2 regions of the Neorhizobium sp. PAMB6716 genome follow, and region 2 is predicted to be linked to the other one. Evidence: riboswitches for the same ligand, from Rfam matches in the RefSeq annotation. Region 2 holds a riboswitch; the other holds the start of a gene.
The links. Region 2 has a riboswitch for S-adenosylmethionine ahead of metA (homoserine O-acetyltransferase MetA). Riboswitches for the same ligand answer to the same signal wherever they lie in the genome.
Positions count from the first base shown of each region.

Region 1 (7,699 bases), 710 kb from region 2:
CTCGTGCATGCCACCGTGTCGCTTGCCTATCTTGCTTCGCTTTCGCTGCGCTTCGTTGCCCTGTTTCAACAGAAATACCGCAAACGACCGCCAAAACCCGCAGCCGTTCCCACAGGCCCGCCGCCGGACTATACGGTGATGGTGGCAATCTACCGCGAGGCCGGCATGGTGGGTCAGCTGGTTTCCAGCCTGGAGCGGCTGGAATGGCCCCGGTCGCGTCTTGATATCAAGCTGGTCTGCGAGGAAGACGACACAGACACCCTGGCAGCGCTTGCCGCCCTCCACCTGCCGGTTTATTTCGAGGTGGTCACCGTTCCCCCCTATCATCCGCGCACGAAACCGAAGGCGCTCGCCTATGCGCTTCCGGCAGCCAGAGGCGAGTTTCTGGCCATCTTCGACGCGGAAGACAGGCCCCATCCGCATCAGCTCATCGAGGCCTATGAACGCTTCCGCGCCAGCGGCCCGGAGCTTGCCTGCCTGCAGGCGCCGCTGATCATCGCCAATGTCGATGAAAGTTATGTCAGCACGCTGTTTGCGGTGGAATATGCAGCCCTGTTTCGCGGTCTCCTGCCCATGTTGTCCCGTTACCGCATGCCGCTGCCGCTCGGCGGCACGTCCAACCATTTCCGCACCGCCGTGCTGCGCAAGGTCGGCGGCTGGGACCCGTTCAACGTGACGGAGGATGCCGATCTCGGTCTGCGGCTCTACCGGCTCGGCTACCGGTCCGAAACGCTGCGCTGCCAGACGCTGGAGGATGCGCCGGTGTCACTGCCGATCTGGACCGGCCAGCGCATCCGCTGGTTCAAGGGCTGGCTGCAGACCTGGCTGGTGCTGACCCGCAACCCGATCCTGACCGGCCGGCAGATGGGGCTCAAAGCCACCATCGTCTTTCACCTGATGATCGGCGGCATGCTGCTGTCTGCCCTCCTGCACCCGCTGATCCTGCTGTTCATGGTGAACGCCGGGCTGACGCTGATCCACACGCCGCTGTCAGACATCCCCGGCACCGATCTTGTCCTGATGCTGCTCGACACATCAAACGTGCTCTGCAGCTACGTCACGTTTCTCGGTCTTGGCGTCGGCTCGATGATCGGCATTGAAAAGCTGAAGGTCGGCCATCGCTGGCTCGCCGTTCCGCTGCACTGGATGATGACCTCCTATGCCGCCTGGCGGGCGCTGAACGAGTTGCGCACCAACCCCTTTTTCTGGAAAAAGACGCCCCATCGGCCAACCCGCAAGCGGTGAGCCGGCCGAACACTCAGCGGTGGCGCCATACCTTGCGCTTGGCATTGAGCTTGCTCAGCCACGAGCGCTGGCGCGGTTCGTTGCGGCGCACGAAGATCGCGGCATAACCATACCGCGTCCGGCGTCGCGCTGCCTCCATGTCCTGCCCGAGAATGAAATTGAGGAAGGCGGCAAGTTCGTCGCGGCGACGTGCCGGATCATTGCCATCGGCAAACACCGGTTCGTTCAGCATGGCGACCATCCGATCCGGATCCTCCGCCAGCGCCATGACATGGGCGATGCAGCTGTCATCGTCTTCGAAATCATGCCGGTTGATGAAGGCGCGCGGATTGAAATCGAGAGCCACCTTCGGATTGCCCCAGTAAATGGGAATGCAGCGGGCGGCAAAGGCGTGAAAAAGTTTTTCGGTGGTGTAACCGGGGGTGCTCGAATTTTCAAAGGCCATGGAAAAATTGAACCCGCTCATTACCGACACCTTGGCGCTGACCGGATCGAGCCCCTTCACGTGATCGAAGCGATCATCGTTGCGCAGGTGCCGCCCGAGCGAGGTGACCGGACGCTGCGCTGACAGGCGATGAAAAAACCCGTCTCGCACCGGATCGGCCCGTCCGTTCGAATAGATGAAGGTGCAGAAGCCGCGCGCCTCAAGCAGAGTGGCATCCACCGGCGCCCGCCGGTGCGCCGCCTCGGCACGCTCAGGATCGCAGAAATACAGCGGATAACGCAGATGCCGGTCTTCGAGCACCAGATAATCGAAACCGATGGCATAATCGCAGATGTTGAAATCCGGGCGCACATTCTCGCCGGTAAAAAACACCCGCAAGCAATCATAAGTGCGATGAACGGTTCCGAAGCACGAATAAAACACGATATCCGGATTTTTCTCATCGAGAACGACACGGATGTCAGGCGAGATCACATCCATCAGGAACAGGCTCTGCGGATCGAACTCGGGCCAGAAGTCGGTGTACCAGATTTTGACTGTCTTCATGACCGCTCCCGTTGCGACCCTCCATCCGGGATATCGCTCGCGCGCGGTGATAATGCCTTTGTACGCCAGATGACAAGAGCCTCGTAACGGTCTTGCAAGACGCTTGCTGCCCGCAGAACGGAAATGGTATGGCCGCTGTGGCGCGGCAGGCAATGGTTGCTGCCGATTCTGGTGGTTGTGCTGCAGGATATACGGAGGTTTGCGTGCTGATCGGTTTCAACGGCGGAGAGCTTTGCGAGCGCGGCACATCGGTTGCGCTCTTCGACTACGCCGAAGGCAACGAGACCATTCTCGGCAACAGGAGCCTGATCTTCTATGACCGGGACGCCAAGGCCAATGTTGCCGAAGCCATCCGGAAATTCGAGGCCCGCTTCGAGGTCATCGCCTATTCCTCCGTTTCAGACCTGCATGAACGGCTTCGGTCGCACCGGGTGGATGCGTTCTACACGATCAAGAGCGGCGCCCGCGACGCAGTCGATTTTCCAGACATTCCAACCATGGTGCATGCCGTTTTCCCGACAAAACCATCAGAAATCCACGGCCATGCCTATGCCTATGTGTCGCCGTGGCTTGCGCGGTTGTGCCGGCGGCAGAAGGGCGCCGCCGTTCCCCATATCGTTCACCCGGCACGGACAGCCGACGATCTGCGCGCGATGCTCGGCATACCCTCAGATGCCGCCGTGTTTGGCTGTTACGGGGGACGGCAAAGCTTTGACATCGATTTCGTCAAAGCCAAGGTCATCCCGCATGTTCTCGCCAAATCGAAGAACACGTTTTTCATCTTCATGAACATCGAGCCGTTCCTGTCGGACCCGCGCGTGCACTTTCTGCCCGGCACGACGGATACGGATACCAAGGCACGGTTCATCCAGACAGCAGACGCCATGCTGCATGCGCGCAAGCGCGGCGAAACCTTTGGTCTGGCTTGCGCCGAATTCCACGCCGCAGGGCGCAAAATCATCACCTGCGGCCGCAGCCGCGAGCGCGCCCATATCGAGCACGCAGGCACGGACGCCCTTGTCTATAAAAACCGCTTCGACCTGGCCCGCATCCTGCTGACCTTCGACCGGTCGCTGCGGGCAGAGCCTGCGCACTTCCTGCAACGCCACACGCCGGCAGCCGTGATGGAGGATTTCAAGGCGCAACTGCTGGACCCTGCCCTTTTGCGGCAGGAGGCTCCACGCCCGACAGGCATCGAGGCCAAGATCGCCGACAAGATTTTCTACCTGAGACGAAAACGCTTTTTGCCACAGACTTGAGCGGCTGGGACGCGACGGGAGCGGGAGGAGGTTGGAGCGGGTGAAGGGAATCGAACCCTCGTATTCAGCTTGGGAAGCTGCTGCTCTACCATTGAGCTACACCCGCTTGAGCGCAAAAGCTCTAACATCAAGCTGCTTTGCCGTTCAAGTGGAAACCACGCGAAAAGCGCCAGCTGTCAGCTGCGAAAATGTTTCGACAGCTTCAGGCCCTGCGCCTGGTAATTGGAGCCGAGGCCGGAGCCGTAAAGGCCTTGCGGGCGCTCCAGCATGTGTTCGTAGACGAGACGGCCGACGATCTGGCCGTGTTCGAGGATGAAAGGCACCTCGTGGCTGCGCACTTCCAGAACCGCGCGGCTGCCGGAGCCGCCGGCTGGTGCGTGGCCGAAACCCGGATCGAAGAAGCCGGCGTAATGGACGCGAAATTCACCCACCAGCGGATCATAGGGCGTCATTTCGGCGGCATAAAGCGGCGGCACGTGAACGGCCTCGCGCGAGACGAGGATGTAGAATTCGTCGGGATCGAGGATCAGGTCGTCGCGGCCGCGGCTGTAAAGCGGCTCCCAGAAATCGAGCACATCATGGGCGCCCTTCTGGTCGACATCGATGACGGAGGTGTGGTGCTTGCCGCGATAACCAATGAGCCCGTCCGGACCGGTACCCTTGAGGTCGATGGAGAGCGCGATGCCGCCGCCCGAAACGTTCGGGGTTTCACTCGCCACCAGCGTTTCCGCCTCGTGCAATGCCAGAACTTCCGGTTCAGTCAGAAGCGCATGGCCGGTGCGGAAACGGATCTGCGACAGCCGCGAGCCGCGTCGCACGATAACGGGGAAGGTGCGCGGCGAGATTTCGAGATAAAGCGGGCCTGTGTAGCCGGCCGGGATCTTGTCGAATTCCTGGGCGCGATCGACCATCACGCGGGTAAAGATGTCGAGGCGGCCGGTCGAGCTTTTCGGATTGGAGGAGGCCGAGAGGTCAGCTGGGAGATCAAGGCTTTCCATCAGCGGCACGATGTAGACGCAGCCGGTTTCCAGCACGGCTCCGTTTTCGAGATCGATCTCGTGCAGCGTCAGGCGCTGCAGCTTGTCGGCCACCGTGTGGTTGGGGCCGGGCATGAAGCTTGCGCGCACGCGCAGCGCCTTTGCACCGAGACGCAGGTCGAGACTTGCCGGCTGGATCTGGTCACCATCCAGCGGCGCCTGGCTTTTCAGCCGGCCCGCCTCGAAAAGGGCGCCGATGGCGCTATCCGCCAGAATGCCTGATGTGCGTGTCATAAACCCTATCCTTCAATCGCAGGACAAAAGCAAAACCGGGGAATTGACGCAAGCGCCAGACGGGCGTAAGGCAGGTTTATCCCGTGGTGATTTGGCCGGTCGGCTTGCAGCCACGTTAAACAAGTGGCTAAAAAGACCGGGTGCGAAACCGGTCTGCATATGCGACCGGTTTTTTTGTTACGAGATGGTGACACGCATGAGCAAGACCTGGCGCCCCGCAACCCAACTGGTTCACGAAGGCACGCTGCGCTCGCAGTATGGCGAAACCTCCGAAGCGATCTATCTGACGCAAGGGTTCGTCTATGAGAATTCCGCCGCCGCCGAAGCCCGCTTCAAGGGCGAGACGGACGGCTTCATCTACGCCCGTTACGGCAGCCCCACCAACGACATGTTCGAAAAGCGCATGATTGCGCTCGAAGGCGCTGAAGATGCGCGCGCCACCGCATCCGGCATGGCAGCCGTTGCCGCAGCCATCCTCTGCCAGGTGAAGGCCGGTGATCATATCGTCGCTGCCCGCGCTCTGTTCGGCTCCTGCCGTTATGTGGTGGAAACGCTTGCCCCGAAATATGGCGTCGAATGCACGCTGATCGACGGGCGGGATCTCGCCAACTGGGAAGCGGCGATCCGCCCCAACACCAAGGTGATGTTCCTCGAAAGCCCGACCAACCCGACGCTGGAAGTGGTCGATATCGCCGGCGTGGCAAAGCTTGCCAACCAGATCGGTGCCAAGGTCGTGGTGGACAACGTGTTTGCGACCCCCCTCTTCCAGAAGCCGCTGGAACTGGGCGCGCATGTCGTCGTCTATTCCGCGACCAAGCATATCGACGGCCAGGGCCGGTGCCTCGGTGGCGTCATCCTCTCCGACAAGCAGTGGATCGACGAAAACCTGCACGATTATTTCCGCCATACGGGCCCGGCCATGTCGCCGTTTAATGCGTGGACGCTGCTGAAGGGGCTTGAGACCCTGCCGCTGCGCGTGCGCCAGCAGACGGAAAGTGCGGCCCGTATCGCCGATTTCCTCGCCGGCGAGCAGAAGGTGGCCAAGGTCATCTATCCCGGCCGCAAGGACCATCCGCAGGCCGATATCATCGCCAAGCAGATGACCGGCGGCTCGACGCTGATCTGCATCGAACTGAAGGGCGGCAAGGATGCAGCTTTTGCCCTGCAGGATGCGCTGGAGATCATCAAGATTTCCAACAATCTCGGCGATGCAAAAAGCCTGATCACCCATCCGGCGACCACGACGCACAAGAACCTGACGGACGAGGCCCGCGCCGAACTGGGCATTTCCGGCGGCACGTTGCGCCTCTCCTGCGGCATTGAAGACACCGATGACCTGGTGGACGATCTGACACGGGCTCTTGCCGCCGTATCGGCGTAAAAATCACCGGGACGTTTCGGTCAGGCGCAGTGGAACAGGGTTAATCGCCAGTTCGTGACTGTAAGGATGGGTGCATTTCTTGACCTTGCGCCCATCCTGTACGATATCCCTCATTGTATAGAGTAAAGGTATCGCGCATGTACCGGGCCCGGACGAAGGATATCGAAGTCGAGGTGGAACCCTATTATCTGGAGGAGCAATCCGATCCGGATGACAGCCGCTATGTCTGGGGTTATCGCATCGTCATCTCCAACCACTCCAACCTGACCGTGCGCCTCATCCATCGCTACTGGAACATCACCGACCAGAACGGGCTGGTGGACGAGGTCGAGGGCCCCGGCGTGGTCGGCGAACAGCCGCGCCTGAAGCCGGGCGACACTTACGAATATTCCTCCGGCTGCCCGCTCGACACGCCCTCCGGCGTGATGTTCGGCCACTACCAGATGGAAACCGACGAGGGCGAGATTTTCAACGTCGATATTCCCGCATTTTCGCTGGATAGCCCGGGGTTGATGCGGGTGCTGAACTGAGGCCATGCGGCCTCGTTTGGTTATAGGTGGCGACCAAACCGCTATTTGTCGTTTTGATGAGACAGGCACAGATTTCTCCGGTCCAGTGGTCTTTGGGAGGAGAACTGATGCGACAGATGATACCGCTGCTATGCAGCGCCGCGATGATTTTGGCCACCGGCGGTGGCGCAAATGCCCAGAACGCCAGTAGCTTCAGAGACCAACCACCCGGCACCCCTTGGGCACCTGCTGCGGTTTCCCCTCAAATGGGATGCGAAGCGCTGAGCCGGGCAAGTTTCGGCGAGATTACCCAGTTGATTGCGCGCCACGTCGCAGAAAACGGCGACGTGCCCGGGCATTGCCATGTGACCGGCTTCATCCGGCCCCAGATCGCCTTTGAGGTGACGCTTCCGGACAATTGGAACAAGCGGCTCTACATGTTCGGCAATGGCGGATATGCCGGCGAAGATCTGGCCGCCCCCTCGCGCGTGGCCACCCGCAACGCGGCTTTGGCGCGTGGCTTCATGACAGTCCAGCAGAATACCGGCCATGATGCCCGCACCTACCAACTCGGCGATTTTGCCGATGGCAATATGGATCTGCTGATCGATTACGCCTCACGGGCCGTGCATGTGACTGTGGCCGCAGCCAAGGAGATGGCAAGCCGCTTTTATGACAAGACGGCCGCCTATTCCTATTGGGATGGTTGCTCGACCGGAGGACGCCAGGGATTGATCGCAGCGCAGCGTTATCCGGCCGATTTCGACGGCATTATCGCGGGTGCACCGGTTCTGAACTTCACCGACACGCAGGTGTGGGGCGTCTGGAACGCCCGCGCCCTTCAAAAAGCACCCATTTCCCCGACACAGCTGCCGGTTCTTGCCAAGGCGGTGATGAACCAGTGCGACGGGCTGGATGGCGCATCCGACGGGCTGATCACCGATCCCCGTCAATGCAAGTTCGACCCGCGCAAAGACCTGCCGATCTGCGCGGCAGGAGAAGGTGGCGACCAGTGCTTCACCGAAGCGCAGGCACAGGCATTG
Region 1 covers NZ_CM177835.1:2,888,438-2,896,136, forward strand. The annotation lists gene AC4CWH_RS14065 (glycosyltransferase family 2 protein) at 1-1,245, shown strand, start outside; gene AC4CWH_RS14070 (glycosyltransferase family 10 domain-containing protein) at 1,259-2,236, opposite strand; gene AC4CWH_RS14075 (glycosyltransferase family protein) at 2,440-3,495, shown strand; tRNA gene AC4CWH_RS14080 (tRNA-Gly) at 3,528-3,601, opposite strand; gene AC4CWH_RS14085 (2'-deoxycytidine 5'-triphosphate deaminase) at 3,672-4,766, opposite strand; SAM riboswitch at 4,840-4,918, shown strand; gene AC4CWH_RS14090 (O-succinylhomoserine sulfhydrylase) at 4,963-6,147, shown strand; gene apaG (Co2+/Mg2+ efflux protein ApaG) at 6,285-6,677, shown strand; gene AC4CWH_RS14100 (tannase/feruloyl esterase family alpha/beta hydrolase) at 6,923-7,699, shown strand, end outside.
Region 1: it holds a riboswitch for S-adenosylmethionine, as region 2 does, so the genes downstream of both, AC4CWH_RS14090 (O-succinylhomoserine sulfhydrylase) here and metA (homoserine O-acetyltransferase MetA) in region 2, are expected to answer to the same signal.

Region 2 (7,699 bases):
CCGGAGAGCCGCGCGGGATCCTCCTGGCCGGAAAGGCCAAGATGCTCGAGAAGATAGGTCACCCGGTAGGGATCGTCACCGGGGCCAAGCCCCGCTTCGGCATAGGCTTGAACGGTGGTGTGGCTGCCGAAATCCGGCGCCTGTTCAAGATAGCGGATGGTCGAGGACGGATGGCGAAAAACCTCGCCGGATTGCGCCTCGACAAGGCCTGCGGCAATCTTCATCAGCGTCGACTTGCCCGAGCCGTTGCGCCCGACAAGGCAGATGCGGTCGCCCGGTTCCACCTGAAAATTGGCGCCATTGAGCAGCGGCGCGCCGCCAAAACTCAGATAAATGTCGTCGAGCTTGAGAATCGGGGGTGCCATCTGGTTCCTTAGGCTCCGGTCAGGTCATAGGGGCGGGCCATCAGCAGCGCGCGCCCTTGTCCGAGCGAGATCGAGATCGGGCCCTGCGCAACATTGGATATGGTGCGCGACGAGCCGAATGTCAGGGAAAAATCGGTGAGCGGGTAACGGACGTTGGAAAGGGTCAGTCCCTCGAGGTCGCTGAAGCCGAGCACGGAAAACAGCGAGCCCCTGGGCAGTTCCAGTTCCATCTGGTCACCGCTGATCAGTGGATAGGCTTCTTCCTCGCCGGAGGTCAGCATCACCTCCAGCCCGGCTTCGGCAAGAGACAGACCGTGCAGGGTATGTTGCAACGCATGGTCGGAGCGTTCGCCGCCAAGGGCGCCGACGAGAATTAGTCGCTCAGCACCGCGCGCCAAAGCTTCGGCAACGGCAATTTCGCCATCGGTTGCAGCCTTGGTCGCGGGATAGGAATGGCGCTCCACCTGGCGATAGCTTTCCCGCAGCGCGGCATCGGCGGAATCAAAATCGCCCACCCAAAGCTCCGGCGTGAGGTTCAGCGATTTTGCATGGCGCATGCCGCTATCGGCGGCAATCACGCGGCTGCCGGCGATCAGCGCGCTTAAACGCTCCGTCGCGGTCAGGCTGCCGCCAAGCAGAAGGGTAAAGGTGGATGGGCTCATGGGTCATGCCCTTAGCGCATCTTCCGCCAAAAGCAAAAGCCCTATGATGCACGGACCGCCGCCACGTCATCTGCGCGCGCGTCCTTTAAGGGCTGAAGGCGGGAGGCAAGGCGATGGGGTTTTGCGGTCTTGGGGCCAAGAGGGCGGGGGCAGGCGTGCGTCCACCAAGGCTTGGCGTGCGGGGCGGGCACGCTCGATGCGCTGGCCCGCCGCCGCCCAGTGTCAACGCTTCTTCGGGCTTGCGGCAGCCGCACCCTTCAACTGTGTGGTGAAGGTGGATGTCGGCGCTGCCGAAGGCTTTTCCTTGTCCTTCTTCGGCTTTCTGACTTCGCGGTTCGAACGGACCTGACCTTTGGCCATGGGATGCTTCCTTGTTGCGCAGGCTCATGCGCTGCGGCGGTGGTGATGCGGATGAAAACAGATCATGCAAGAACGCTCGTCCCGGGGTGGGAGGCCTTTTGAAACGGGCCACGGCATCGGGGCGGTCGGGTGACCAGGCAAGCCCGGTCGGGAAGCAGAAGATATAAAATGCTGTCTTTGCCGGTCGCCTCTCCTGTCTCGGTCGGAAAGGCGAAGCATCAAAACTTTGCGCCTGTTAGCGTGTCAGAACTGTGGCTGAACACAAGCACATTTTTTAAACGGCGATCGCGATCTTTGGCCTTTCTTTCTTGCGAAGGCGGCGCCCGCTCTTTACCTCTTGGCGCCAAAGCCGACCTTGGCCGCTAAAGGCTGGCCGAACCGGGAATGAGGTCCATGCAGTTTACCGGAACCGACGACTATATCGCCGACAAGGACCTGATGGTCGCCGTCAATGCTGCCATCCGGCTGGAGCGCCCGCTTCTGGTGAAGGGCGAACCCGGCACCGGCAAGACGGAACTTGCCCGCCAGATCGCGCTTTCGCTTGGCCTGCCGATCATCGAATGGAACGTAAAATCCACCACACGCGCCCAGCAGGGGCTTTACGAATATGACGCCGTCTCGCGCCTGCGCGACAGCCAGCTTGGCGATCCCCGCGTCAACGACATCGCCCATTATATCCGGCGCGGAAAACTGTGGCAGGCTTTTGCCGCCGGCGAAAAGCAGGTGCTGCTGATCGACGAGATCGACAAGGCCGATATCGAGTTTCCAAACGATCTTCTGCAGGAACTCGACCGCATGGAGTTTCATGTCTACGAGACCGGCGAGACGGTGAAAGCAGAGGTTCGCCCCATCGTCATCATCACCTCCAACAACGAGAAGGAACTGCCGGATGCGTTTTTGCGCCGCTGTTTCTTCCACTATATCCGCTTTCCCGATGCCGATACGCTCGCTCGCATCGTTGAGGTGCATTATCCCGGTATCAAACCGTCGCTGCTGCGCGCAGCGCTCACCCGTTTCTATGAAATCCGCGAAATGCCGGGCCTGAAGAAAAAGCCGTCGACATCGGAGGCACTCGACTGGATACGGCTTCTCGTCTCCGACGATATCGATGCCGAGGATCTCGGTGCCGATGTGAAGACGGCATTGCCCAGACTGCATGGTGCGCTGTTGAAGAACGAGCAGGACGTCCATCTTTTCGAGCGCATGGCCTTCATGGCGCGGCGGGAGCGGTAGGACGTTAGAAAGCATGAAATTCCCCGCTGATTGACGGGCAGAGAAGAAACGCCTATTTAAAGTGCCTCTCGTGGTGATTTGGCCGGCCGGCTTGCAGCCACGTTAAATAAGTCGCTAAAGGGCCGTGAGAAGCGTTCAAAGACTTCCCCCGGACCGGTTGCGATTTTCGCCGCCGGTTTTTTTGTTTTGGACGAGTGAAGACCATGCCGATCAAGATCCCCGATACGCTGCCCGCTTTCGAAGCACTGACGCACGAAGGTGTGCGGGTGATGACCGAGACGGCCGCGGTGCGTCAGGATATCCGCCCGCTGCAGATCGGTCTGTTGAACCTCATGCCGAACAAGATCCGCACCGAAGTGCAGATGGCCCGCCTTGTCGGCGCCTCGCCGCTGCAGGTGGAGTTTTCACTGGTGCGTGTGGGTGGCCATAAGGCGAAAAACACCTCGGAAGAACACCTCCTTTCCTTCTACCAGACCTGGGACGAGGTGAAGGACCGCAAGTTTGACGGGTTCATCATCACCGGCGCGCCGGTGGAAATGCTGCCGTATGAGCAGGTGACCTATTGGGACGAGATGCGCCAGATCTTCGACTGGACGGAAACGAATGTTCATTCGACGCTGAATGTCTGCTGGGGTGCGATGGCCGCGATCTATCATTTCCATGGCGTGCCCAAACACGAGCTGAAGGAAAAGGCGTTTGGCGTGTACCGCCACCGCAATCTTTCGCCGTCTTCCGTTTATTTGAGCGGCTTTTCCGATGATTTCCAGGTGCCGGTGTCGCGCTGGACGGAAGTGCGCCGCGCCGACATCCAGACCGTGCCGGGGCTGGAACTGCTGATGGAATCCGACGAGATGGGCGTCTGCCTGGTGCATGAGAAAAAGGGCAACCGGCTCTACATGTTCAACCATGTCGAATATGATTCCACCTCGCTGGCAGAAGAGTATTTTCGCGATGTGAATGCCGGCGTTCCGATCAAAATGCCCTATAACTATTTTCCGCATAACGATGTGGCGCTGACGCCGCTCAACCGCTGGCGCAGCCATGCCCACCTGTTGTTCGGCAACTGGATCAACGAGATGTACCAGACCACGCCTTATGATCTGGAGAATATCGGCAAGCGATAGGGCGGAGACCCGCGGTGTTCATTCCCTTCTTTCTGGCGCTGAAGCAGGCAAGGATTCCCGTGACGCTTCGGGAGTTCCTGGCGCTTCTGGAAGGAATGCAGGCGGGGCTTGCCGAGTTCGATGTCGAGGCCTTCTATTATCTCGCCCGCGCCACGCTGGTGAAAGATGAGCGTTATATCGATCGCTTTGATCAGGTGTTTTCAACCCATTTCAAGGGTGTCGAGGCTGTGTCCGGCCCGGATGCGGTGAAGGCTGAACACCTGCCGGAAGACTGGCTGCGCAAGCTTGCTGAGAAACACCTGACGGCGGAGGAAAAGGCGCTGGTCGAGGCGCTCGGCGGCTTTGATGCTCTGATGAACACGCTAAAAAAGCGTCTGGAAGAACAGGAGGGCCGCCATCAGGGCGGCTCCAAATGGATCGGCACGGCCGGCACCTCACCCTTCGGCGCCTATGGCTATAACCCGGAAGGCGTGCGGATCGGGCAGGAAACCTCGCGCCACCGTAAGGCGGTGAAGGTCTGGGACGCCAGAGAATTTCGCGATTTCGACGATGCCCGCGAGATCGGCACGCGCAACATCAAGGTGGCGTTGAAACGCCTGCGTCGCTGGGTGCGCGAAGGCGCCGACGAGGAGCTGGATCTGGCGAGCACCATCCGCTCCACCGCCGAACACGGCTATCTCGACGTCAAGACCCGGCCGGAGCGGCGCAATGCCGTCAAGCTCCTGATGTTCTTCGATGTCGGCGGGTCGATGGACGATCATGTGCGGGTGGTCGAGGAGCTGTTTTCTGCCGCCCGTGCCGAGTTTCGCCATCTCGAGCATTTCTATTTCCACAATTGCCTTTACGAAAGCGTGTGGCGCGACAACCGCCGTCGCGCAGAGCGCCTGCCCGTCGAGGATGTCCTGCGCAGCTATGGCCCTGACTACAAGGTGATCTTCGTCGGCGATGCCACCATGAGCCCCTATGAGATCAGCCATACGGGCGGCTCTGTCGAGCACTGGAACAAGGAGCCGGGTTCCGTCTGGATGCGCCGGCTGACCGACCATTTTGCCCATGTCGCCTGGATCAATCCGGTGCCGGAGGCCCATTGGGAGCATGTCCAGTCGCTTGTGATGATGCGCTCCATTCTGGAAAACCGCATGTTTCCGCTCACCCTGCAAGGGCTGGAGCAGGCAACGCGCCTGCTGTCGCGCTAAGGTATTTCGAGCATTGCGAAGCTGCCGGAAATGGCGCAGTTTGCGCCCGCACGAGAATGAGGAGCAGGACGGATACCATGACGACACAGGGCGAAATCTTCGGCACCACCCCCAAGGGCGAAACCGTCTACCGGGTCAAGATTTCCGGCGGCGGGCTGACGGCCCATGTGATGACCTGGGGCGCCGTCATCCAGGATCTGCGCCTTGATGGCCATGCAGAACCGCTGGTGCTGGGCTTTGACAATTTTGCCGATTATCCGCTGCATTCCTCCTATTTTGGCGCAACGCCCGGGCGTGTGGCAAACCGCATCGGCCATGGCCACTTCACGCTGGATGGCAAGGAGTACCAGCTGGACCTGAACCAGCAGGGCACCACCCATCTGCATGGCGGCAGCGATGGCCTTGGCAAGACCAACTGGACGATTGTGGCGCACGCAGAAAACAAGGTTATCCTGCAGGTCACCGATCCCGATGGTCGCGGCGGTTATCCCGGCAACTGCACCGTGACCGCCACCTATGAGCTGAAGGACGAGGGTGTTCTGAGCGTTATCTACGAGACGGCGACGGACGCCCCGACGCTTGCCAATCTCTGCCAGCACACCTATTTCAACCTCGATGGCCGCGAAGATATTCTCGGCCATGACATCATGATTGCCGCCGACCATTATCTGGAGCTTGACGAGCAGCAGGTGCCGACCGGCGTTCTGGTGCCGGTCGAGGAAACTGCGATGGACCTGCGCCAGCTCGGGCCGCTTGCCCGCACCGGTGCCGATGGCGCACAGGTGGATTTCGACCACAATTATTGCCTGTCCAGCGAGCGGGTGGAAAAGCGCTCCGTGGCGCTGGTGCGCAGCGTCAATTCCGGTGTGTCGCTCGAAGTGCGCACCACCGAACCCGGCGTGCAGCTTTATTGCGCCTTCAAGCTGGTGCCCTCGGTGCCGGGCCTCTCCGGCAAGCCTTACCAGCCCTATGGGGGCCTCTGCCTGGAAACGCAGATCTGGCCGGATGCCATCAACCACCAGGGTTTCCCGAACGCCGTGCTGCGTCCGGGCGAACTGCTTCGCCAGGAAACCGACTACGTGTTTTCCAAGAGCTGATGGTGTCACCACCGCCCTTTCAAAAAAGGGCGGTGGTGGAATACCGCGGCTCAGGCCTTTGACAGCGCCGGGCTGAACACCATCAGGCTCAAAAGCTCAAACAGAACCTGCGCACCGGCATGAGCCGTATTGGCAGTCGCATCATATTGCGGCGCCACTTCCACCACGTCGGCACCGACGAGATTGATGCCTTTGAGGCCGCGGATCAGTTCCAGCACCTCGCGGGTCGTCAGGCCGCCCACTTCCGGTGTGCCGGTTCCCGGCGCAAACGACGGGTCGAGGCTGTCGATGTCGAAGGACAGATAGGTCGGGCCATCGCCGACGATCGCCTTTGCCTTCTCGATGATGGCGGGCATGCCGAGACCGGTCACCTCCTCGGCGTGGATCACCGTCATGCCGCTCTCATAGGAAAACTCCCAGAGATATTCGGCAGAGCCGCGAATGCCGATCTGGATCGTGCGCGTCGGGTCGAGAACGCCATCCAGAACCGCGTTGCGGAACGGGCCGCCATGGTGGAATTTCGTCTGGTCGAAGGCGCCGCTGGTGTCGCAATGGGCGTCGATATGGATCAGGCCGACCGGCCGGCTCTTGCCCACCGCCTTCAAGATCGGATGGGTGATCGAATGATCGCCGCCGACGGCCAGCGGAAGGACACCCGCCTCAACGATCTGGCCAAAGCGCTTTTCGATGTCGTCATGGCTCATTTCCAGCCGGTAGCGGCTGCGAAACGGCACATCGCCGATATCGGCAACCTTGAGGTCAAACACCGGTGCGCAGCCGAGCACGTGGTTGTAAGGACCGATGCGGTCGATGGTGCGCAGCGCGCGCGGTCCGAAACGGGAGCCCGGCCGGTTGGTCACGCCAAGATCCATCGGCACGCCGGTGATTGCCACCTGCAGATCGCCAAAATCCGGATTGTCTGCCTCGACCGGCTGGTAGGGGGCCGACAGGAACGTCGGCACGCCCGCATAAGGGGCGGCACGCGTGCCATTGCGAAAGATCTTCTCGCCCACCTTGGCAAAGGCCGAATCAAAGATCTCGCCGCTTTCGCTTTCTGCGTATTTGGCGCGCAGGGCGTCCAGTTTGTCCGGGGTCCAAGTCATGGTCTGTCTCTTTCATCAATTGCCGGCATCCACTGCCGGCATCCATTGCCGGAAAGCCTGCGCAAGAATTAAGCGCCGCTTCTGTCTGCCTTCGATTTTGGCATTATCTTCGAAATTGAGCCGCAAAATCAATTGACATTCGTTCCTCGACCACCGTTATTCCGGCAAGTTCACGATAAGGCTACCGCTCCATGTCCCTGCCCGCATTCAATCCGCTTGTGAAATCCATCCAGCCGCCGCCGGTGCCCTCCGTGCAGGCGTGGGCCCGTGCCTATGACGGTTCGCGGGGACCGCTGATCGACCTGTCGCAGGCAGTGCCCGGTTATCCGGCGCATCCCAAAATGCTGGAGCTTCTCGGGCAGACCGCCTCCTCGCTTGCCTATACGGGCTATGGCCCGATCGAGGGGGATGCCGGGCTGCGCGACGCTTATGCCGTCCATTCGGCAGAGGTTTATGGAGCCGGCATTGCGGCCAGCAATGTTCATGTCACATCCGGCTGCAATCAGGCCTTTCTCTGCGCGGTCATGGCGATTGCGGGCGCCGGCGACACGGTGCTGAT
Region 2 covers NZ_CM177835.1:3,600,975-3,608,673, forward strand. The annotation lists gene AC4CWH_RS17380 (ABC-F family ATP-binding cassette domain-containing protein) at 1-365, opposite strand, end outside; gene AC4CWH_RS17385 (thiamine diphosphokinase) at 374-1,027, opposite strand; gene AC4CWH_RS17390 (hypothetical protein) at 1,250-1,387, opposite strand; gene AC4CWH_RS17395 (AAA family ATPase) at 1,781-2,620, shown strand; SAM riboswitch at 2,681-2,758, shown strand; gene metA (homoserine O-acetyltransferase MetA) at 2,824-3,744, shown strand; gene AC4CWH_RS17405 (vWA domain-containing protein) at 3,759-4,940, shown strand; gene AC4CWH_RS17410 (aldose epimerase family protein) at 5,018-6,037, shown strand; gene speB (agmatinase) at 6,088-7,140, opposite strand; gene AC4CWH_RS17420 (aminotransferase) at 7,338-7,699, shown strand, end outside.